DNA from 3 places in the Pseudomonas sp. RSB 5.4 genome. Region 1 is predicted to be linked to each of the others. Evidence: predicted binding sites of a transcription regulator. Region 1 holds the regulator's gene; each other region holds the start of a gene.
What was found. Region 1 encodes FliA, which starts transcription of late flagellar genes. Its sites were predicted from a motif close to CTAAAGTTTNNNNNNNNNNNGCCGNTAA; they were not measured.
Positions count from the first base shown of each region.

Region 1 (7,204 bases):
ACCTTCGCCGACGCGGGCAAGGTTTACGCGTTGCTGACCATTGGTGACGGTTTGGTGGCGCAATTGCCATCACTGTTGTTATCGACAGCGGCAGCGATCATGGTGACCCGTGCTTCCGGTTCGGAAGACATGGGCAAGCAGATCAATCGGCAGATGTTCGCCTCGCCCAAAGCCCTGGCGGTGGCCGCCGGTTTGATGGCCGTGATGGGCCTCGTCCCGGGCATGCCGCACTTCTCGTTCCTGAGCATGGCCGCGCTGGCTGCCGGTGGCGCCTACCTGTTCTGGAAGAAGCAGAACGTCGCCAAGGTGCAGGCGCTGCAAGAGGTTCAGCGCCAGCAGGAACTGCTGCCGTCGCCGGCCCGCGCCATGGAAACCAAGGAGCTGGGCTGGGATGACGTGACGCCGATCGACATGATCGGTCTGGAAGTCGGTTATCGCCTGATCCCGCTGGTGGATCGCAATCAGGGCGGTCAGTTGCTGGCGCGGATCAAGGGCGTGCGCAAGAAGCTCTCGCAGGATCTGGGCTTCCTGATGCCGACGGTACATATTCGCGACAACCTCGATCTGGCGCCGAGCGCCTATCGCCTGACCCTGATGGGGGTGATCCTCGCCGAAGCCGAGATCTACCCGGATCGCGAACTGGCGATCAACCCGGGACAGGTCTACGGCACGCTCAACGGCATTACCGCCAAAGATCCGGCTTTCGGCCTGGAGGCGGTGTGGATCGAAGTCAGCCAGCGTGCGCAGGCGCAATCGCTCGGTTACACCGTGGTCGACGCCAGTACCGTGGTCGCGACGCACTTGAACCAGATTCTGTACAAGCACTCCAGCGAGCTGATCGGCCACGAAGAAGTGCAGCAACTCATGCAATTGCTGGCCAAAAGCTCGCCGAAACTGGCTGAAGAGCTGGTGCCGGGGGTGGTGTCGCTCTCGCAGTTGCTCAAAGTGCTGCAGGCGCTGCTGGCCGAACACGTGCCGGTGCGCGATATCCGCAGCATTGCCGAAGCCATCGCCAACAACGCCGCCAAGAGTCAAGATACCGCCGCTTTGGTGGCCGCCGTACGCGTCGGGGTATCCCGCGCCATCGTCCAAAGCATTGTAGGCACTGACTCCGAGCTGCCTGTGATCACCTTGGAACCAAGGTTGGAACAAATATTGCTCAATAGTCTGCAGAAGGCAGGACAAGGCTCTGAAGAGGGCGTTCTGCTGGAGCCAAGCATGGCCGAGAAGCTGCAGCGTTCGCTCATCGAAGCGGCGCAGCGCCAGGAAATGCAAGGTCAACCGGTGATCCTGTTGGTAGCAGGCCCGATACGCGCGATGCTCTCGCGTTTCGGCCGCCTCGCAGTCCCAGGGCTGCACGTGCTGGCCTACCAGGAAATTCCGGACAACAAGCAAGTGACCATCGTTGCGACAGTAGGGCCCAACGGCTGAGGTAGTGGTTTATGCAAGTTAAGCGTTTTTTCGCCGCCGATATGCGTCAGGCCATGAAGCTGGTTCGTGATGAGCTGGGCGCTGATGCCGCCATCATTGGCAACCGCCGCATTGCCGGCGGCGTCGAGCTGACGGCGGCGCTGGATTACAAATTGTCTGCGCTGGCACCACGGGTTCCGAACATGGAACTCGAGGACGAGCTGCGCAAGACCCAGTCGCGCATCGTTACCGCCCAGGCCGAACTGAGCCTGCGTGGCGAAGCCGACGGCAACACCAATCGCCAGTTGTTCGCCGGGCTGCCGTTGACGGCCGGCCTGCCGCTGACCGCTGCCGAGCCGTTGAGCGAACCGACTTACGCCGCCCCGGCGCGTCCGGCGCCAGCGCCTGCCCAGTCGTCCGCCGGCATCGATCCGCGTGCGCTGGATTCGATGCGTTTCGAATTGAACAGTTTGCGTGAGCTGATGGAAGTGCAGCTCGGCACCCTGGCCTGGAATCAGCTGCAAGGCAGCCGTCCGGCACAAGCCAATCTGTATCGCCGTCTGCAACGTATCGGTCTGTCCGGACCGTTGTCGCGCGACCTGTTGGCGATGATCACCGACATCGAAGAACCGCGTCAGGCCTGGCGCATGCTGCTCGCGCACCTGGCGCGAATGATTGCCGTGCCAGAAGTCGAGCCGCTGGAAGAGGGCGGGGTGATTGCCATGGTCGGCCCGGCCGGCATGGGCAAGACCACCACCCTGGCCAAACTCGCGGCGCGCTACGTGCTCAAGTACGGCGCGCAGAATGTTGCGCTGGTCAGCATGGACAGCTTCCGCATCGGCGCCCAGGAACAACTCAAGACCCTGGGGCGGATTCTCAATGTGCCGGTTACGCACGTCGATCCGGGCCAGTCGCTGGTGCAGGCACTCGACCCGCTGCTGCGCAAACGCGTGGTGCTGATCGATACCGCCGGCCTGCAGGCCAGCGATCCGGCACTGCGCATGCAGCTGGAAAGTCTGGCCGGGCGTGGCATCCGTTCAAAAAATTATCTGGTGCTGGCAACCACCAGCCAGAAACAGGTTCTAACCGCCGCTTATCACAGTTACAAGCGTTGCGGGCTTGCCGGCTGCATCCTGACTAAACTGGATGAGACGGCCAGCCTTGGCGAAGTGTTGAGCCTGGCGATCAGTCATGAACTGCCGGTCGCCTACCTGACCGACGGCCCACGGATTCCGGATGATCTGCATCTGCCGCGCCGTCATCAATTGGTCAGCCGCGCCGTCAGCGTGCAAATGCAGGAAGAACCCAGCGAAGAAGCCATGGCTGACATGTTCGCTGATATCTACCACAGCCCGACCAAGCAGGTTGGCTGAGGTAATGAACAGTTTTTGTACCTACATCGATGGTCTGCCATGCATTGTTCCGGTTGAGAACGCGCAGCCAGTAATGTGGCCTCCGTCTATGCAAGACAAGGTAAAGAAATAACATGGGCAGCATGCATCCCGTACAGGTGATCGCGGTGACCGGCGGCAAAGGTGGCGTCGGCAAGACTAACGTGTCAGTGAACTTGTCTCTGGCGCTGGCAGAGCTTGGCCGTCGGGTCATGCTGCTGGACGCCGATCTGGGGCTGGCGAACGTCGACGTTCTGCTGGGACTGACCCCCAAACGCACTTTGGCCGATGTCATCGAAGGCCGCTGTGAGCTGCGCGACGTGCTGTTGCAGGGCCCCGGCGGGATCCGCATCGTGCCGGCCGCTTCCGGCACCCAGAGCATGGTGCACCTGAGCCCGGCACAACACGCCGGTCTGATTCAGGCCTTCAGCGACATCGGCGACAACCTCGATGTGCTGGTGATCGACACCGCTGCAGGTATTGGTGACTCGGTAGTCAGTTTTGTCCGCGCCGCGCAGGAAGTGTTGCTGGTGGTCTGCGACGAGCCGACCTCGATCACCGACGCCTACGCGCTGATCAAACTGCTCAACCGCGACTACGGCATGAACCGCTTCCGCGTGCTGGCCAACATGGCGCAGAGCCCGCAGGAAGGGCGCAACCTGTTCGCCAAGTTGACCAAGGTCACGGATCGCTTCCTCGACGTCGCCTTACAATACGTCGGCGCGGTGCCGTACGACGAAAGCGTGCGCAAGGCAGTGCAGAAGCAGCGAGCGGTCTATGAAGCCTTTCCGCGTTCCAAGTGCGCGCTGGCGTTCAAGGCGATCGCGCAGAAGGTCGATACCTGGCCGCTGCCTGCCAACCCGCGTGGCCACCTGGAGTTTTTCGTCGAGCGCCTCGTGCAGCAAACGGCAGGGCCTGTGCTATGACCGCCAGCGGTATGAACTACTACAAGAAGTCGGCACGTGACGCGCAGTACGAGTTGATCGAGCGTTACGCGCCACTGGTCAAGCGCATTGCCTATCACCTGCTGGCGCGCTTGCCGGCGAGTGTGCAGGTTGAAGACCTGATTCAGGCCGGGATGATCGGCCTGCTCGAAGTCTCGACCAAATACGACGCCAGCAAAGGCGCCAGTTTCGAAACGTACGCGGGCATCCGGATCCGCGGCGCGATGCTCGACGAAGTACGCAAAGGGGATTGGGCACCGCGCTCGGTTCACCGCAACACCCGTATGGTCAGTGACGCAATTCGGGCAATTGAAGCTAAAACCGGCCGTGACGCTAAAGATCACGAGGTTGCGGCCGAACTCCAATTGAGTCTCGACGATTACTACGGGATTTTGAATGACACCCTGGGCAGCCGGCTGTTCAGTTTCGACGACCTGTTGCAGGACGGCGAACACGAAGGGCTGCACGAGGATGGCGCCAGTGCTCATCTTGAGCCGTCACGCGATCTGGAAGATGAACGCTTCCAGGCGGCGCTGGCGGACGCGATTGCCAATTTGCCGGAGCGTGAGCGACTGGTGTTGGCGCTGTACTACGACGAAGAGCTGAACCTCAAGGAGATCGGTGAAGTCCTTGGCGTCAGTGAATCGCGGGTCAGCCAGTTACACAGCCAGTGCGCGGCCCGTTTGCGGGGGCGTTTGGGGGAGTGGCGAGCGCGCTGAAGGCAGTGTGGGGACACTGCGAACGAGGCTGGTGCGGTGATGAACGGCACCGGTCTTGCTCTGTTGTGCTCCAGACAGTCTTCGAGTGCTGCGCCGATTGATTGAAGTGGCGCGTCCAGGTGCTGGGCGCGTTTAAGACTGCTTGGAGGTCGAATTGAACAAAGACATGAAAATCCTCATCGTTGATGACTTCTCAACGATGCGGCGGATCATCAAGAACCTGCTGCGGGATCTTGGGTTCACCAACACCGTCGAGGCCGACGATGGCACTACCGCCATTCCGGTGCTCAACAGCGGCAGCATCGACTTTCTGGTAACGGACTGGAACATGCCGGGCATGACCGGTATCGACTTGCTGCGCCACGTGCGTGCCGATGAAAAACTCAAGCATCTGCCGGTGCTGATGGTGACCGCTGAAGCCAAGCGCGAGCAGATCATCGAGGCCGCTCAGGCCGGTGTGAACGGCTACGTGGTCAAACCTTTCACGGCTCAGGCGTTGAAAGACAAAATCGAGAAGATTTTCGAACGCATCGGCTGATGACGCGCGGGGGAGCTATGGAGCATAACGAATCTTCACAGGGCGATTTCGAGTCGACCCTGAAAAAACACGCGGTCGAACTGGTCGAGAGCCTTGAAAAAGGCAGGTTCGGCGACGCTGTGCAACTGATCCATGAGCTCAATCAGACCCGTGACCGCGGCCTGTATCAGGAAGTGGGCAAGCTCACACGCGAACTGCACAGTGCGATCGTCAATTTCCAGATCGATCCGCACATGCCGCAGGCCGAGGAAGTGTCGCAAATCACCGACGCCACCGAACGCCTGGGCTATGTGGTCAAGCTGACCGAAGCCGCGGCCAACCGCACCATGGATCTGGTGGAAAGCGCCACCCCGGTGGTCAATGGCCTGGCTGAAGAAGCCCAGGCCCTGAGCACCGATTGGGGCCGCTTCATGCGTCGCGAGGTCGGGGCTGAAGAGTTCCGCGAGCTGGCGCGCCGGGTCGACGGTTTTCTGTCACGCAGCAGCACGGACAACCGTGCGGTGTCGAGCAACCTCAACGACATCCTGCTGGCTCAGGATTACCAGGACCTCACCGGTCAAGTGATCAAGCGTGTGACCCAGCTGGTCACCGAAGTCGAAAGCAATTTGCTCAAACTCGTCCTCATGGCCAGTCAGGTTGACCGCTTTGCGGGCATCGAACACGACCGTGCCGCGATGCTTGCAGAAAAAGATCCACAAAAACATCTCTCGCAGGGTGAAGGTCCGCAGATTCATGCCGATAAACGAGAAGACGTTGTGTCCGGTCAGGACGATGTGGACGATTTGTTATCCAGCCTTGGATTTTGAGTTTAGGTTTTTAGACCTGTAGGAGCACCCCATTAATGAGCTTCGGCGCCGATGAAGAGATCCTTCAGGATTTCCTGGTTGAGGCCGGCGAGATTCTTGAGCAACTGTCCGAGCAACTGGTCGAGCTGGAAAGCCGCCCGGATGACGCAGATCTGCTCAACGCAATTTTTCGCGGTTTCCACACTGTAAAAGGGGGCGCCGGCTTCCTTCAGCTCAATGAGCTGGTGGAGTGCTGTCACATCGCCGAAAACGTGTTCGACATCCTGCGCAAGGGTGAGCGTCGCGTTGATGCAGAACTGATGGACGTGGTGCTTGAAGCACTGGACGCGGTGAACAGCATGTTCAGCGAAGTCCGTGAGCGTGCACCGATCACTGCTGCAACCCCGGAACTGCTGGCTGCGCTGGCGCGTCTGGCCGAACCGCAATCGGCGGACGAAGCCCCGGCTTCGCCAGTGGCCGAGATGATCGAAGAGCTGGTCGTCGAAGGCGATTCCGGCGACATCACCGATAACGAATTTGAACAGCTGCTGGATTCGCTGAACGCCGTCAAGGCTGAAGCCGAAGCCCCGGCCGCTGCTGCACCTGCGCCAACTGCCGATACGGCAGCGAGCGATGAAATTACCGACGCTGAATTCGAGTCGTTGCTCGATCAGTTGCACGGCAAGGGCCAGTTCGCGCCAGACGCCGTGGCACCGACAGCGGCCGCTCCGGCGGCACCGGCTGCCGGTGACAGCTCGGACATCACCGACGACGAATTCGAAGCACTGCTCGATCAGTTGCATGGCAAGGGTAACTTTGCCGTTGAAGCACTCGAGTCGGCGATTGCCTCGGCACCGGCTGCGCCAGCCGCTCCGGTTGCCGCTGCCGCCGGCAGTGATCTGATCAGCGATCACGAATTCGAATCGCTGCTCGATGAGTTGCACGGCAAAGGCAAGTTCACCGATGTCGGCGCCGCTGCTGCGGGCACCGCGTCGACTGTGGCCGCGCCAGCCGCCAAGGCCGCCGCTGCACCGGCTGCTGCACCGAAAGCTGCACCCAAGCCTGAGCCAAAAGCCGAAGCGCCAAAACCGGCCGCCGCTGCTGCACCGGCGCCGGCGCGTGCCGCCGCTGTTCCGCCACCGGAAAAACCGGCCAGCGAAGCCGAAACCACTGTTCGTGTCGATACCGCGCGTCTCGACGAAATCATGAATATGGTCGGCGAACTGGTACTGGTGCGTAACCGTCTGGTGCGCCTGGGCCTCAACAGCGGCGACGAAGCCATGTCCAAGGCCGTGTCGAACCTCGACGTGGTCACGGCTGACTTGCAGACCGCGGTGATGAAGACCCGGATGCAGCCGATCAAGAAGGTCTTCGGGCGCTTCCCGCGTCTGGTTCGTGACCTGGCGCGTCAGCTCAA
Region 1 is NZ_CP146986.1:118,658-125,861, forward strand. Features, by position in the region: gene flhA (flagellar biosynthesis protein FlhA) at 1-1,431, shown strand, start outside; gene flhF (flagellar biosynthesis protein FlhF) at 1,443-2,783, shown strand; gene fleN (flagellar synthesis regulator FleN) at 2,897-3,727, shown strand; gene fliA (RNA polymerase sigma factor FliA) at 3,724-4,464, shown strand; gene V9L13_RS00535 (chemotaxis response regulator CheY) at 4,631-5,002, shown strand; gene V9L13_RS00540 (protein phosphatase CheZ) at 5,020-5,808, shown strand; gene V9L13_RS00545 (chemotaxis protein CheA) at 5,844-7,204, shown strand, end outside.

Region 2 (7,204 bases), 1.2 Mb from region 1:
CTCTCAGGCGTGCGATCGGAAACGCACGGTTGCACGGCCTGCCGTCAACCTCGGGCAGGTCTCCCGAAACTTCAAGGAGATGAGGTTCATGTCTAAATATGCAGTGGCAAATCAATGGGGCGGCAGTTCGGCACCGTGGCATCCGGGTGGAACCTGGGTGTTGGGCGGGCGGGACAACCAGAAAGTCGTCGCCATTGAGATCAAGTCGGGCGATGGCGGCAAAAGCTTCACCGGCACCATGACTTACGCCGGCGAAGGCCCGATTGGCTTCAAGGCGCAGCGCACCGGTCAGAATCAATACAACGTCGAGAACCAGTGGGGTGGCAATGATGCCCCATGGCATCCGGGCGGCAAGTGGGTGATCGGTGGTCGGGACAATCAGGACGTGGTCGCGTTGAGCGTCACTTCCAGCGATGGAGGGAAAAACCTCAGTGGCACCAATACCTACGCCAACGAAGGGCCGATCGGCTTCCGTGGGCAGATAGAGTAACGGCGCCTCCCAGGTCGTGTCCGCCCCTTCACAGACGTGTGAAAGGGCGGATCAGCCGGCTCAGGCAGTCGGCAGGGCCAGGGCCTGGCCCATCTGCACTGGCGAACCCGCCACCAGTTCTTCAGCCCACTTCACTTGATCCGGGCCGAACAGCACGATCGCCGTCGAACCCAGTTTGAAACGCCCCAGTTCCGCGCCTTTTTCCAGATGAATCGGCGCACGGGCAGCTTCGTCGTAGCGGAAGGTTTTCAGTTCGCGCTTCGGTGGGGTGACCAGACCGGCCCACACGGTTTCGATCGACGCGACGATCATCGCGCCGACCAGTACCACGGCCATCGGCCCGCGCTCGGTGTCGAAAATGCACGCCACGCGCTCGTTGCGAGCGAACAGTTCCGGGACGTTTTCGGCAGTGGTCTGGTTGACCGAGAAGATCCGGCCCGGGATGTAGACCATTTCGCGCAGAGTGCCGGCCAGCGGCATGTGCACGCGGTGGTAGTCCTTCGGCGACAGGTAAATGGTGGCGAAGTCGCCGCCCATGAATGGCGCGGCATTGGCGGCGTCACCGCCGAGCAGTTCCAGCACGCTGAAGCTGTGGCCCTTCGCCTGGAACACGCGACCGTGCTCGATCGGGCCGAGCTGGCTGACTGCACCGTCGGCCGGGCTGAGGATTGCGCCCGGGGTCTGGTCCAGTGGCCGCGCGCCGTCCTTCAGGGCACGGGTGAAGAACGCGTTGAAGTGCTCGTAGGCGGTCAGGTCTTCAACCAGTGCTTGCGACATGTCCACTTGATAACGCTTGGCGAACCACTGGGTGAAAGCATTCTTGAACCAGCGCACGCGGCACTCGGCAACGCAGCCGGCCAGGCGCGACAGCAAGTGGTGAGGCAGCAGGTACTGGCTGAGGATAAACAGACGCTCTTTCATTAGTTGTCCTTAGAACCTTGAATCTCGACAGGCGTATCAGGGTGGTTGCCCCATTCGCCCCAGGAACCGGCGTAGCCCTTGACCCGCGGATAACCGAGGGATTTGGCCACCAGATAAGTAAAGCCCGACCGGTGATGGGTCTGGCAGTGGGTAATGATTTCTTTGTCCTTGGTGATCCCGAGGTCATCGAGGATCTGCGGCATATCCGTGCGAATCCGCAACTGACGCGCCTTGTCCATGCCGGCGGTCCACTCGAAGTTGACCGCGCCGGGAATGTGTCCGCCCTTGGCGGCCAGCACCTTCTCGCCCGAAAACTCCAGCGGTCCGCGTGCATCCCAGATCGCCAGATCGGCGGCGCCGAGACGGCTTTGCAGGTATTCGCGGGTGGCCGTCGGCTCGTCGTGCAGGGTCAGCGCCACCGGGCCGCCCACCGCAGGCGGAACCTGGATCGACATCGGCATACCCGCTTCCAGCCACGCCGGCAGACCGCCGTCGAGGTAGTGGTACTTGTCGTGACCGATCACGTCGAGCAACCAGATGAAGCGTCCGGCCCAGCCACCGCCTTCGTCGTCATAGATCACGTAGACCGCGTCCTGGCGATGACCCAGTTCACCGAACAGGGCTTCCAGATCGGCCTTGGCTGGCAGCAATCCCGGCGCCGGCGGCTGGCCGAGCTGGGTGCGCTTCGGATCGACAAAGCGTGCGCCTGGCAGATGGCCCTCGGTATAGCGGGCGGCACTGGTCAGGTCCACCAGAATCAGTTCGCTGGCATCCAGCCGAGGGAGCAGGTCGCTCGGTTCGATGACGAGCGGCAAGCCAGAGAAGTCAGACATGTGAGGTCTCCAGAGCACAAAGGGGGGATTGTAGCGCAGCCTCATCGGCCACGGCTGCTAAAGCTGTGCAGGGCTTTTTCGATGCACTGCGCGGTTTTGCCGAAAGCCTGCACGCTGATGTCGGCGAACGGCCCACCGCCCTGGTCGGCGACCACGATCATGATCACCCGGCCGTTATTGACCAGCGAGCGCAGGAACAGGTGTTCGCCGCGGAACAGCGTGCGCAGGCCTTGCGGCAGCAGCGCGGAGAATTGCGCGTTGTTCTCGGGGTTGATCCGCACCTGTGCCTGCTGCGCGAGCAACCGTTGCAGAACTTTGCTCTGGCTGACGACAAAATTCAGCGCGGCGGCTTCCTTCGGCAAACCGAAGGTCTGGTGCACCCGCAGATTGGACTGCGTGCGGTCGGCCATCAGAATCATCACCCGGCGCATGCCACTGGCGACCAGCGCATCACGCGCGGCGACGGTCAGGCTCATGGCATTGGTGAAGCGGCTTGGCTCGGCCAGCAGTTCGGCGCATTGCCGGCGCCATTGAGTCAGATCCTCGGCACTCGGCGCGGCCGCCGGCAGCATCCCGGCCGGCAACCGATGGGTGCCCCACGGCCATAATAATGAAACGGCCGGGTGCCACAGATCGGGCATTGCATGCTGGCGCGCACTGTTGGCCGCTTGCTGGTGCAACTGCTGCTGCACCTCGTCCATCGAGATTTGCAGATAAAGGCTGGTCAGGTACTGCCAGCGCTCGCTGTGCGGACTGTCCCAGGCCTGTTGCGCCGACAGCGCCAGGCCGTTGGCCAGCAACACGGTGTTGGCCGGCTGGTTGAGCCAGCGGCGCAGGGTCGGATCGTCGTCGAGGCGATTCTGCTGGCGCAGCGGATGCTCGCTGTCACGGGCGATGCGCAGGACTTTCACCAGTTCGCGCTGTTCGCTGAGCAGCAGTTTATAGCCTTGCTGCACCCAGATCGGCAGGTGCCAGACCTGTACCAGCGCCTCGGCGATCTTCAGCAGGCGCACGCCAAACAGTTGCTTCTCGACGACCGGGGCCGATTCGCCCTTGTGGATAACCCGCACTTCCCACTCTTCGAGCAATTCTGGAAACGTCAGCGCCAGCGGCCATAGCGGCGAGAGAAACAACAGGCTGCCCCAATGAATGTCCTGCCACAGGCGCGCCAGGCGACTGGCGAAAAAACCGTTGGCCTGTTGTGTGGCGTGCTGGCTGATCATCTGCAGTTGGCGCAGCGCCTTGGGGATCTGCATCTGCGGTTCGACGGGCAGGCGCGCGAGCAATTCTTCGGTACGCGCAAGGCCCAGACGGTTGATCGCCACCTCGAGATTTTCCGCCGGTGCAGTCATCGTGCCGAGGGTGTGACGATTGGCCTCACGGATGATGCTCAAGGCCAGCGCGGGACTGTCCTGCATCAGGTCGGCGATATCGCGCAGCGAGCTGCGGTTGTCGCGGATCGCCCGGCAAACCTTGTCGTGAGCCTCTTGCGGCACGGGCAGGCGCACGCCATCGAGCAGCTTGACCCAGCCCTCGAGCGTGGTCGGTTTTACGTGTGGGACGTTCGTTTCATTAGCCATGTCTGGACGAGATCTTCACTGACTGTAGACGCGCCCGGCATGGGCTAAATTGGCTTTTCGCCTGAACTGGCTATAGTCTGGCGCAGTTTTGCCGATAAGTAGAAGAAGAGATTTTTTAACTTCCGAATATGACCTTGAACCCGACTCAGTAAGTACTTTCCTACCTATGGCTAAAATTATCGGCATCATCGTCGTATTCGCGAGCGTGCTCGGCGGATACGTGCTCTCCCACGGCAAAATTGCCGCCCTGATCCAGCCTTTCGAGGTGATGATCATCGGTGGTGCGGCCCTCGGTGCATTCCTGCAGGCCAACCCCGGTTACATGACGATGCACGTGCTCAAGAAATCCCTGAGCATGTTCAGTTCGCGCTTCAGCCACACGTTCTATCTGGAAGTGCTCGGCCTGATCTACGAGATCCTCAACAAGAGCCGCCGCGAAGGCATGATGGCCATCGAAGGCGATATCGAAGACGCCGCTGCGAGCCCGATCTTCGCCAAGTACCCGGCCGTGCTCAAAGACGAGCGCATGACTGCGTTCATCTGCGATTACCTGCGCATCATGTCCTCCGGCAACATGGCTCCGCATGAGCTGGAAGGCCTGTTCGACATGGAACTCTACAGCCTCAAGGAAGACCTCGAGCACCCTTCCCATGCGGTGAACGGTATCGCTGACGCCATGCCCGGTTTCGGTATCGTCGCGGCAGTACTGGGTATCGTGGTGACCATGGCTTCGCTGGGTGAGGGCGATCAAAAATCCATTGGCCTGCACGTGGGTGCGGCACTGGTCGGTACCTTCTTCGGTATTCTCGCGGCCTACGGTTTCTTCGGGCCGTTGGCGCACTCCCTGGCGCACGATGCCAAGGAAGAACTGAACGTCTACGAAGCCATCAAGGCCTCGCTGGTGGCTTCGGCTTCCGGCATGCCGCCATCGCTGGCCGTGGAGTTCGGGCGCAAGGTTCTGTACCCGGCGCACCGTCCAAGCTTTGCCGAGCTGGAACAAGCCGTTCGCGGTCGTTAAGCCATGGAAAATAATCAGCCGATAATCATCAAGCGCGTCAAGCGCATAGCCGGTGGGCACCACGGCGGGGCGTGGAAAATCGCCTTCGCCGACTTCGCCACGGCGATGATGGCGTTCTTCCTGGTGTTGTGGCTGCTGTCCACTGCAACGCCTGAGCAGAAGATCGCCATCGCCGGTTACTTCAAGGATCCGGTCGGCTTCTCCGAAAGCGGTACGCCGTACATCATCGATCTGGGCGGCACGCCGACCCTGGCGCCGGAAAACACCCTCAACCCTGAGGTGAAGTCGCAGCCGCAACCGGACAAGGTCACGGTCGACACCGAGCAGGTCGAAGGCATGGCCGAGCAAGTCGAGAAAGAGCGCCTGGAACTGTTGCTGCAAGAACTGCAGAACAAGGTCAACGAGAACCCGCAACTGCAGAAGTTCAAGGACCAGATCCTGTTCGAGATCACCCCGAACGGCCTGCGCATCCAGATCATGGACGCCGAGAACCGGCCGATGTTCGACTCAGGTTCCGCACGCCTGAAACCGTACTTCGAAGACATCCTGCTGGCCATGGCCGACACCATCAAAGCGGTGCCGAACAAGATCAGCATCAGCGGCCATACCGATGCCAAGCCGTATACCGGCACCGGCGATTTCGGCAACTGGGAACTCTCGGCCAACCGTGCCAACGCCGCGCGGCGTGCACTGGTTGCCGGCAGCTATCCGGACGAGCAAGTGGCGCGGGTGGTGGGTTATGCCTCGTCGGCGCTGTTCGACAAGGAAGATCCGTTCAACCCGGTCAACCGCCGCATCGACATCGTGGTCCTGACCAAGAAGGCCCAGGCCGCCATCGAAGGCTCGCAAGGTGCCGAACCGGCCAAGCCCGCCGCCGAAGGTCAGAACGGCGCCGCTCCGGCAACGCCGGTCGATCCGAACGCGCTGCCGGCAGATCAGCAACCAGTGCCGGCGCACGAGTTGCGCGAACGCTTGAACCTGTTCGACGACGCCGCACCGAAACCGGCAGTGCCGGGGACTGCGGCGCCCGCGCCGGCGGCTCCACCAGCCGCCGCACCGGCGCCCGCGCCGAAGCAGTGACCCACAAAAAAGCCGACAGCGATGTCGGCTTTTTTGTGGCTGTCGATTGACCTCAGAACCCGCGGCGAATCCGGTTCTTCAGCCCCTCATGGAACATCTCGGCATTGATCTTGTTGGCGCTGCGCGTCGATTGATTGCCGGTCACCGAGTCGAGCGTCATCGAGCGTTTGATCGTGCCTTCGCTGCGATAGGCCTCGATGAAGAAATCGACATCCGTGGGCGTGCTCAGCTTCGGCCACTTGTCCAGGTATTCCGGCAGTTGCGCCGGCCCGGTGCGGAACGAACAGATCCGCCGGTTGCTGATCGTCGCTTCGCCGATTTCGAACGGCACCCACCACGACAACGCGGTTTTCTCCGACACCACCGCCAGCAGGTGCGTGCATTCGGTGATGTTGCGCGTGATGACCCCGGTGATGTCGTCGGTGGTCTGCGATTCCGGGTCGAGCACGTCGAGGTAGGTCTTGATGTTGGCCTGCATCAATTGGGCATTGATCGCCATGGCCTGCGGGCGATCCATGTGGCGGTAGCTGATGAATACGGGCATCAGAAGTGTCCTTTTATGGCGAGTTCGCGGTAATAGGCGCCGAGCGCCGTGAGACGGCAGCCAGTGGAGTGAATGGCCGCGTAATACATGTGTTCGGCGTCGACCGGTTCGATCAGGCTGTGGCGGTTGCACTTTTGCAGTTGGGCGAAGACCTCGCCGTGCTCCGGGTCGAATGTGGCCTCGGTGGGTTCGTAGCTGGGGGCGAGGCGGAGCGTCGATTCGGCTTCGGCAAACCATTCCGGCAGTTTGCGCAGGATCTCCTTGGGGATCAGCGGCGAGACTTCGCGCAGGGAGATGAACTGCGAGACGTTGGTCTTGAACACCGGGCGCTGCTCCCAGGCGTCGAGTGCGTTGTCGACGAAGGAATACAGGCTGCCCGGTGTGATCTTGCCGAGGATGTTCGCCGCACCGCCGTGCAGGGCCTGCAACAGTAAACCGGTGAACACGCCGTGTTGCGCACCTTCCAGGGCCGGCTCTTCCTTTTTGCAGGCGGTCAGGATGGTCATGCCTTCGCCGACCACGCTGCTTTCGCTGCGCAAGGCGCGCACTTCGCCGGCCGCGCCGCTCTGGCAGCAGTCGAGGATGATCACTTTGTTTTTGATTTTCGTGGCTTTGGCGGCCCAGTTGAGAATGTCGCTGATGCGGATGCCGTCCTTGGCGCTGCGATAGTCCTGCGGCAGGAGCATGCCTTCATCGTTGTCGCTGTCGAAGCCGCCGTGCCCGGCGAAGTACAGCAGG
Region 2 is NZ_CP146986.1:5,168,544-5,175,747, forward strand. Features, by position in the region: gene V9L13_RS23320 (hypothetical protein) at 89-490, shown strand; gene asd (archaetidylserine decarboxylase) at 551-1,411, opposite strand; gene rhdA (thiosulfate sulfurtransferase) at 1,411-2,244, opposite strand; gene V9L13_RS23335 (HDOD domain-containing protein) at 2,286-3,824, opposite strand; gene motA (flagellar motor stator protein MotA) at 3,991-4,842, shown strand; gene motB (flagellar motor protein MotB) at 4,846-5,922, shown strand; gene V9L13_RS23350 (toll/interleukin-1 receptor domain-containing protein) at 5,975-6,466, opposite strand; gene V9L13_RS23355 (caspase family protein) at 6,466-7,204, opposite strand, start outside.
Region 2: motA (flagellar motor stator protein MotA) is a predicted target of FliA. The motif match lies at 3,895-3,922, and genes of this name have one in related genera.

Region 3 (7,204 bases), 1.4 Mb from region 1:
TGCGCCTATTGCGTCAGCTCCTCACGACTCCACACTGCCGCCGCGAGCCCCATGAGCGATCTTCCCGAAAACGACCAGCACATGCCGCTGGTATCGCACCTCACCGAGTTGCGCACCCGCCTGCTGCGTTGTGTGGCGGCGGTGTTCATCATCTTCGCCGGGTTGTTCGCGTTCACCCAGCAGATCTACACCTTCGTCTCGACGCCGCTGCGCCAGTACCTGCCGGTCGGCGCGACGATGATCGCCACGGATGTGTCGTCGCCGTTCCTGACGCCGCTGAAGCTGACGATGATGGTCTCGCTGTTCCTCGCGATTCCGGTGATCCTGCATCAGATCTGGGGCTTCATCGCGCCGGGCCTGTACAAGCATGAGAAACGCATCGCGGTGCCGCTGCTGGTGTCCAGCATCCTGCTGTTCTACACCGGCATGGCGTTCGCCTATTACTTCGTGTTCCCGCTGATCTTCAAATTCTTCGCCGCCGCCACCCCGGCCGGCGTGGAAATGATGACCGACATCACCAGTTACCTCGACTTCGTGATGACGCTGTTCTTCGCCTTCGGCGTCGCGTTCGAAATCCCGGTGGCCGTGGTGCTGCTGGTGTGGATCGGCGTGGTCGACGTCAAATACCTGAAGAAGATTCGCCCGTACGTGATCATCGGCTGCTTCGTGGTCGGCATGATCCTTACGCCGCCGGACATCTTCTCGCAGACCCTGCTGGCAGTACCGATGTGGATGCTGTTTGAAATCGGCATTCTGTTCGGCAGCCTGGTCAGCAAGCGCGAACGCCCGGACGAAAATCCGGCCGACGATCACAACGACCAGCCGCCAGCGACCCAGGCATGAACCTGCTGTTGCTCGAAGAGGCCGACTTCATCGCGGCCGACCGCGTCGTGCTGCGTGACCGGCGCCTGACCCACATGCAGGAAGTGCATCGCTCGGAAGTCGGCGACAGCCTGCGGGTCGGGCGCATCAATGGCTTGATGGGCTCGGCCGAACTGCTGCGCCTTGAGGCCGGCGAAGCGGAATTGCGCGTCAGCCTCGATCAGTCACCGCCGGCCAAGTTGCCGCTGACCCTGGTACTGGCCCTGCCGCGTCCGAAGATGCTGCGGCGGGTGTTTCAGACCGTGGCGACCATGGGTGTGTCGAAGGTGATTCTGGTCAACAGCTACCGCGTCGAGAAGAGCTTCTGGCAGACGCCGTTTCTCGAGCCGGAAGCGATTCGCGAGAATCTGATCCTCGGTCTCGAACAGGCCCGCGATACCGTGCTGCCGGAAATCATCATCGAGAAACGCTTCAAGCCGTTCGTCGAAGATCGCCTGCCGGCGATCAGCGAAGGCACCCTCGGTCTGGTCGGCCATCCCGGTAACTTCCCGCCCTGCCCGCGCGCATTGAGCGAACCGGTGACGCTGGCGATCGGCCCCGAGGGTGGCTGGATCCCCTACGAAATCGACCTGCTGGGCAAGTCCGGCCTGCAACCGGTGCAACTGGGCGAGCGCATCCTGCGCGTCGAAACCGCCGTCACCGCCCTGCTCGCCCGCCTGTTCTAAAAGGACTGTGGCGAGGGAGCTTGCTCCCGCTTGGGCGCGAAGCGGCCATTGCTCTTCCTTCAGATGAAAATGTGTTTGCCGGTTTTGCGACGGCTGCGCCGCCGGGCGGGAGCAAGCTCCCTCGCCACAATGCCGCTACGTTCCAGACAAATCGGGTTACAGATTGCCACCCCCCAGCCGATACAGTCCCCATAAGTCCAATTAGTGGTCCGAGGGGAGTCGTCGCATGTACCGTTGGTTAGCCGAGAATCTTGGAAACGTCAGCGTCAAACGCAAGCTGGGGATCAGTTTCGGCCTGGTGCTGTTGCTGACGCTATTGATCACCTTCACCGGCTGGACCGGCATGAACGGCATCATCAGTCGCGGCGACAAGCTCGGGTTTATCTCCAGTCTCAACGAGCTGACCAAGGATCTGCGTCTGGCGCGTCTGGACTACGAAATGCGCCGGGGCGAACAAGGTCCAGGAGCGGTCAACGACTTGCTCGGTAAACTCGAAAGTGGTCTGCAAACTGCGCGTGGCGAGATTGAACAACCGGCTGACGCAGCGAAGGTCGACCAGCAACTGGCCGCCGTCGCCGAATACAAGCGCGCCTTCAACGACTTGATCCAGGCCGGCGCCAACCGCGAAGACGCCCGCAGCAAACTCGGCGCCACCGCCGACAACGCCGTGGCCAAGGTCGCCGAGGTGGAGAAGTCCATGTTGCAGGGCGACAGCGTCGCCCAGTTCAACGCGGTCATCGACCTGAGCAAATTGATCCAGCAGGCGCGCTTCCAGGTGCGCGGCTACACCTACAGCGGCAAGACCGAAGCCGAGCAGCCTGCGCTCGACGCCATCGACAATGCCCTGAAAAACCTCGAAACCCTGCCGGCCAAATTGCCTGAGCAGCACATCGCCAACCTGCAACAGGCCACCGACTCGCTCAAGGCTTACCGCGCAGCCGTCAGCCAGTTCCGCGACTCGCAGGTCGCCAGTGCCAAGGCGCTGGCCCGCATGTCGACGCAGGGTGACCTGCTGTCCGACGTCAGCAAACAACTCACCGACTCTCAGACTATCGTGCGCGACACGGATGCCGCAGCAGCCAAAAACCAGTTGATCATCGCCACCATGCTGGCCGTGGCCTTCGGCCTGCTGGCGGCGTGGGCGATCACTCGGCAGATCATCATTCCGCTGAACCAGACCCTGAAAGTCGCTGAACGCGTGGCTGCCGGCGACCTGACCCATAACCTGGTGTCGCAACGCCGCGACGAACTCGGCCAGTTGCAGCGTTCGATGCAGAGCATGACCCAAGGCCTGCGCGACCTGATCGGCGGCATCAGCGACGGCGTTACGCAGATCGCCAGTGCGGCTGAAGAGCTGTCGGCGGTGACCGAGCAGACCAGCGCCGGGGTCAACAATCAGAAGATCGAGACTGATCAGGTCGCCACCGCCATGAACGAAATGGCTGCCACCGTGCAGGAAGTCGCGCGCAACGCCGAGGAAGCTTCCGAAGCCGCCGTGGCCGCCGATCAACAGGCCCGCGAAGGCGACAAAGTGGTGGGTGAAGCGATCGCGCAGATCGAGCGTTTGGCCGCTGAAGTCGGTCATTCGACCGAAGCCATGGGTGAGCTCAAACGCGAGAGCGACAAGATCGGCAGCGTGCTCGACGTGATCAAATCGGTAGCCCAGCAAACCAACCTGCTGGCGCTCAACGCCGCGATCGAAGCGGCGCGTGCCGGTGAGGCCGGGCGTGGTTTTGCGGTGGTTGCCGATGAAGTGCGCAGCCTCGCCCAGCGCACGCAGAAGTCCACCGAAGAGATCGAAGAACTGATCGTCGGCCTGCAGAACGGCACCCAGCAAGTGGCAACGATCATGGACAACAGCCGCAGCCTGACCGACAGCAGCGTCGAACTGACCCGCCGTGCCGGCGGTTCGCTGGAAAGCATCACCCGCACCGTCTCGGCGATTCAGGCGATGAACCAGCAGATTGCAGCGGCAGCCGAGCAGCAGAGTGCCGTGGCCGAGGAGATCAACCGTAGCGTGCTGAATGTGCGGGATGTGTCGGATCAGACGTCGGCGGCGAGTGAAGAGACCGCGGCGTCGAGTGTTGAGCTGGCGCGGCTGGGGACGCATCTGCAGATGCTGGTGGGGCGGTTCAAGGTTTGAGGTGATGCGAATACCTCGGTTGATTGAAATCCGAGGTGATGCCTTCGCGAGCAAGCCCGCTCCCACATTGGACCGCGTCCGCCTGGACAACTCGGTCAACTGTGGGAGCGGGCTTGCTCGCGAAGGCGCCAGATCAGGCGCTGAAAATTACAGGACCTGGCGCAGAAACGCCTGCGCCCGCGGATCCTTCGGTGCATCGAAGAACTCGGCTGGGGAAGCATCTTCCAGCAGTTTGCCGTGATCGAAGAACAGCACCCGATCCGCCACTTCCCGGGCGAAACCCATTTCGTGGGTCACGCAAACCATGGTCATGCCTTCAACGGCCAGGTTCTTCATCACGTCCAGCACTTCACCGACCATTTCCGGGTCGAGGGCCGAAGTCGGTTCGTCGAACAACATCACTTTCGGGTCCATCGCCAGCGCCCGGGCAATCGCCACGCGCTGTTGCTGACCGCCGGACAGGCGTGACGGGTATTCCCGCGCCTTCTGCGCAATACCGACCTTTTCCAGCAACGCGAGGGCCTTGGCCTCGCTTTCCTTTTGCCCGCGCTTGCGCACGACTTTCTGCGCCAGGCAGAGGTTTTCCAGCACGGTCATGTGCGGGAACAGGTTGAAGTGCTGAAAGACCATGCCGACTTCGCGGCGGTAAGCGTTGACGTCGGTTTTCGGGTCGGCCAGTTGCAGGCCATCGATGCTCACCGAGCCCGAGTCGAATTCTTCCAGGCCGTTGAGACAGCGCAGGAAGGTCGACTTGCCGGAACCGGACGGGCCGATCACCACCAGAACTTCGCCCTTGGCCACCGTGGTGCTGACGTTATCCACAGCCCGTACTACCTGGCCACGGGTATCGAAGACTTTTACCAGATCGCGGACTTCAATCACTTTGCGCGAGCCTCCGCTCAAGCCGGCTGGCGATTTTCGACAGCGGCAGGTTGATCAACAGGTACAGGCCGGCGACGCAGAACAGGATCTCGAACGGCGAAAACGAGGTGGTGATGACTTCGCGACCGCTTTTCAGCAGCTCGGTAATCGCGATCACCGACACCAGCGAGGTGTCTTTCACCAGACTGATGAACTGTCCGGCCAGCGGTGGGAGCACGCGTTTGAACGCTTGCGGCAGTACCACGTGGCGCATCGACTGGCCGGCGCTCAGACCCAGCGAACGCGCCGCTTCGTTCTGGCCACGGGCAATCGACTGCACGCCGGAACGGATGATCTCGGCCACATACGCGCCAGTGAACAGCGACAGCGCGGCGATCCCGGCGAACTCGCGGGACAGGTTCATCACCGTGCCGATGAAGAAGTAGAAAATGAAGATCTGCACCAGCAGTGGCGTGCCGCGCACCAGCTCGACGTAGATGCTCGACAGGTCGCGCAGGGTCGGGTTATTCGACAGGCGGCACAGCCCGGTGACCAGACCGATCAGCAGACCGAGTACTCCAGACACCACCGACAACCACAACGTTGTCCAAAGGCCCCACAGCAGCGGCCCTGCCGCCCAATGTCGGGTCACGCCCACGACGTCACCTTCCGCCACATCGTCGCCCTGAGCGAATTGCAGGCTGTTCTCGTCGACGGTCAGATGCTGCTCGTCACCGGCGTCGTTGCGCAGGGTGACCTGCGCGCTGCCGCCCTTGCGCACCAGTTCGGTGACGGTGGAAATATCGGTGGCACGCTGGGATTCTTCGGCCTGATAGGCGAAGTACTGCGGCACGCGATTCCAGCGCCATTCGTAGGACATCAGCGACGTGGCGTAATACAACGCGCCCGCCAGGCCGACCAGCACCAGCACGGTCAGGACGTGCCAGGGCCATTGGGCTTTTTTCTGTTTCATTGCAGGTTCCGGATTTTGTGTTGCCTGGCAGGCCCTCTTCGCGAGCAAGCCCGCTCCCACATTTGGACTGCATTTCAAATGTGGGAGCGGGCTTGCTCGCGAATGGGGCGACTCGGTCTGACTGACCCAGTGTTATTCCATGTCCTTGAGCCACTCGGTGCTCTTGAACCACTTGTCATGGATGCGATCGTAGGTGCCGTCTTCGTGGATCTGGTGCAGGAAGTTGTTGATGAAGTTGATGCTGTCGTAATCACCCTTCTTCAGGCCGAAGGCCAGCGGCTCGTAGGTGAACGGCTTGTCGAGGAACACCAGTTTGCCGGCGCCGACCTTGTTCACCGCGACCACGTTGTACGGCGCGTCATAGATGAACGCGTCGGCCTTGCCGTTGACCACGTCGAGCACGGCTTCCTGCTCGTTGTCGTAGCCGTGGTACTTGGCCTTGGCGATCAGCTTCTTGGCAACCATCTCACCGGTGGTACCGAGCTTGGAGGTGATGCGGTAGTCGGCGGTGTTCAGGTCTTTATAGGACTTGATGGTGCCTTCCAGCTCCTTGCGGATCAGCAGGGTCTGGCCGACAACGATGAACGGTTCGCTGAAATTCAGGCGCAGGTTGCGTTCCTGGGTCAGGGTCATGCCGCTGCCGATCATGTCGAACTTGTCGGTCATCAGGGCCGGGATGATCCCGTCGTAACCGGTGGACACCAGCTCGAGCTTGACGCCCATGGCCTTGGACATGGCTTTGAGGATGTCGACTTCGAAGCCGATGATCTCGCCGCGCTTGTTGGTCATTTCGAACGGCATGTAAGTCGGATCCATACCGACTTTCAACGTGCCGCGCTTGACCGCGTCATCGATTGCGCCGGCGTGCGCCGCATTGACTGCAACCAGTGCCGTGACGCCGACCAGCAGCATCGACAGATACTTCTTCATCTTCAAGTCCCCAAAACCATTGCATGTGCGGCGCGAAAACCAGCAGTGACGGGCAAAAATGCCCAGGTGCGCCAATTCGGGGACGGATGCTAACGCACTCGTTCTTTTGCACAAGAGTTAATGGACGATTTGTTTAACAATAAAAAAGCCCCGCCGGATGGCGGGGCTTCTTATCAGGCCGGCTGAGCCTGCATGCTCAGCGGTCGCAACGGCAACAGCGGTGCATGCGGATCGGCTTTCACCGAGGCCCGCCAGGCATCCAGCCACTCGTTGTGGCCTTCGGCCCAGACCAGCTCGTGCAGACGCGCCAGCGCCACCGGATCGCTCAGCAATTGCAGGCGATCATGGTTGCTCAGTGCCGCCGGACCCGCCTTCAGGGCATGACGCACACGCTCCTGACGCAGCAACTCGATCGGCTCGGCCTGACCGTGACGGGCCGTCGCCAGCGAGCACGCCAGGGCGTTCTGCTGCGGATCGACCACGGCGCGGACGAAGCCGTCGTTCAGTGCATGCCAACGGTTCTCGTGGGTGTACTGGTCGGTCGCCAGCAGTGCCTGCGGCGGATTGTATTCCTCGGGGATCAGGAACAGGCTCTCGTCACGGGACTTGAGGCCCAGACCGACACGGCTGGAAATCACCGACACCGGGATCGACAGCATCAGCGAACCGACGATCGGCACCAGCCACCACAGGAAGCTCGGGTTCAGCCAGATCACCAGCAGTGCCCAGCAGAAACCCAGCAGGGTCTGC
Region 3 is NZ_CP146986.1:5,005,485-5,012,688, reverse strand. Features, by position in the region: gene tatB (Sec-independent protein translocase protein TatB) at 1-55, shown strand, start outside; gene tatC (twin-arginine translocase subunit TatC) at 52-843, shown strand; gene V9L13_RS22675 (16S rRNA (uracil(1498)-N(3))-methyltransferase) at 840-1,547, shown strand; gene V9L13_RS22670 (methyl-accepting chemotaxis protein) at 1,774-3,690, shown strand; gene V9L13_RS22665 (amino acid ABC transporter ATP-binding protein) at 3,838-4,572, opposite strand; gene V9L13_RS22660 (amino acid ABC transporter permease) at 4,565-5,524, opposite strand; gene V9L13_RS22655 (transporter substrate-binding domain-containing protein) at 5,657-6,454, opposite strand; gene mdoH (glucans biosynthesis glucosyltransferase MdoH) at 6,628-7,204, opposite strand, start outside.
Region 3: V9L13_RS22670 (methyl-accepting chemotaxis protein) is a predicted target of FliA. The motif match lies at 1,704-1,731, and genes of this name have one in related genera.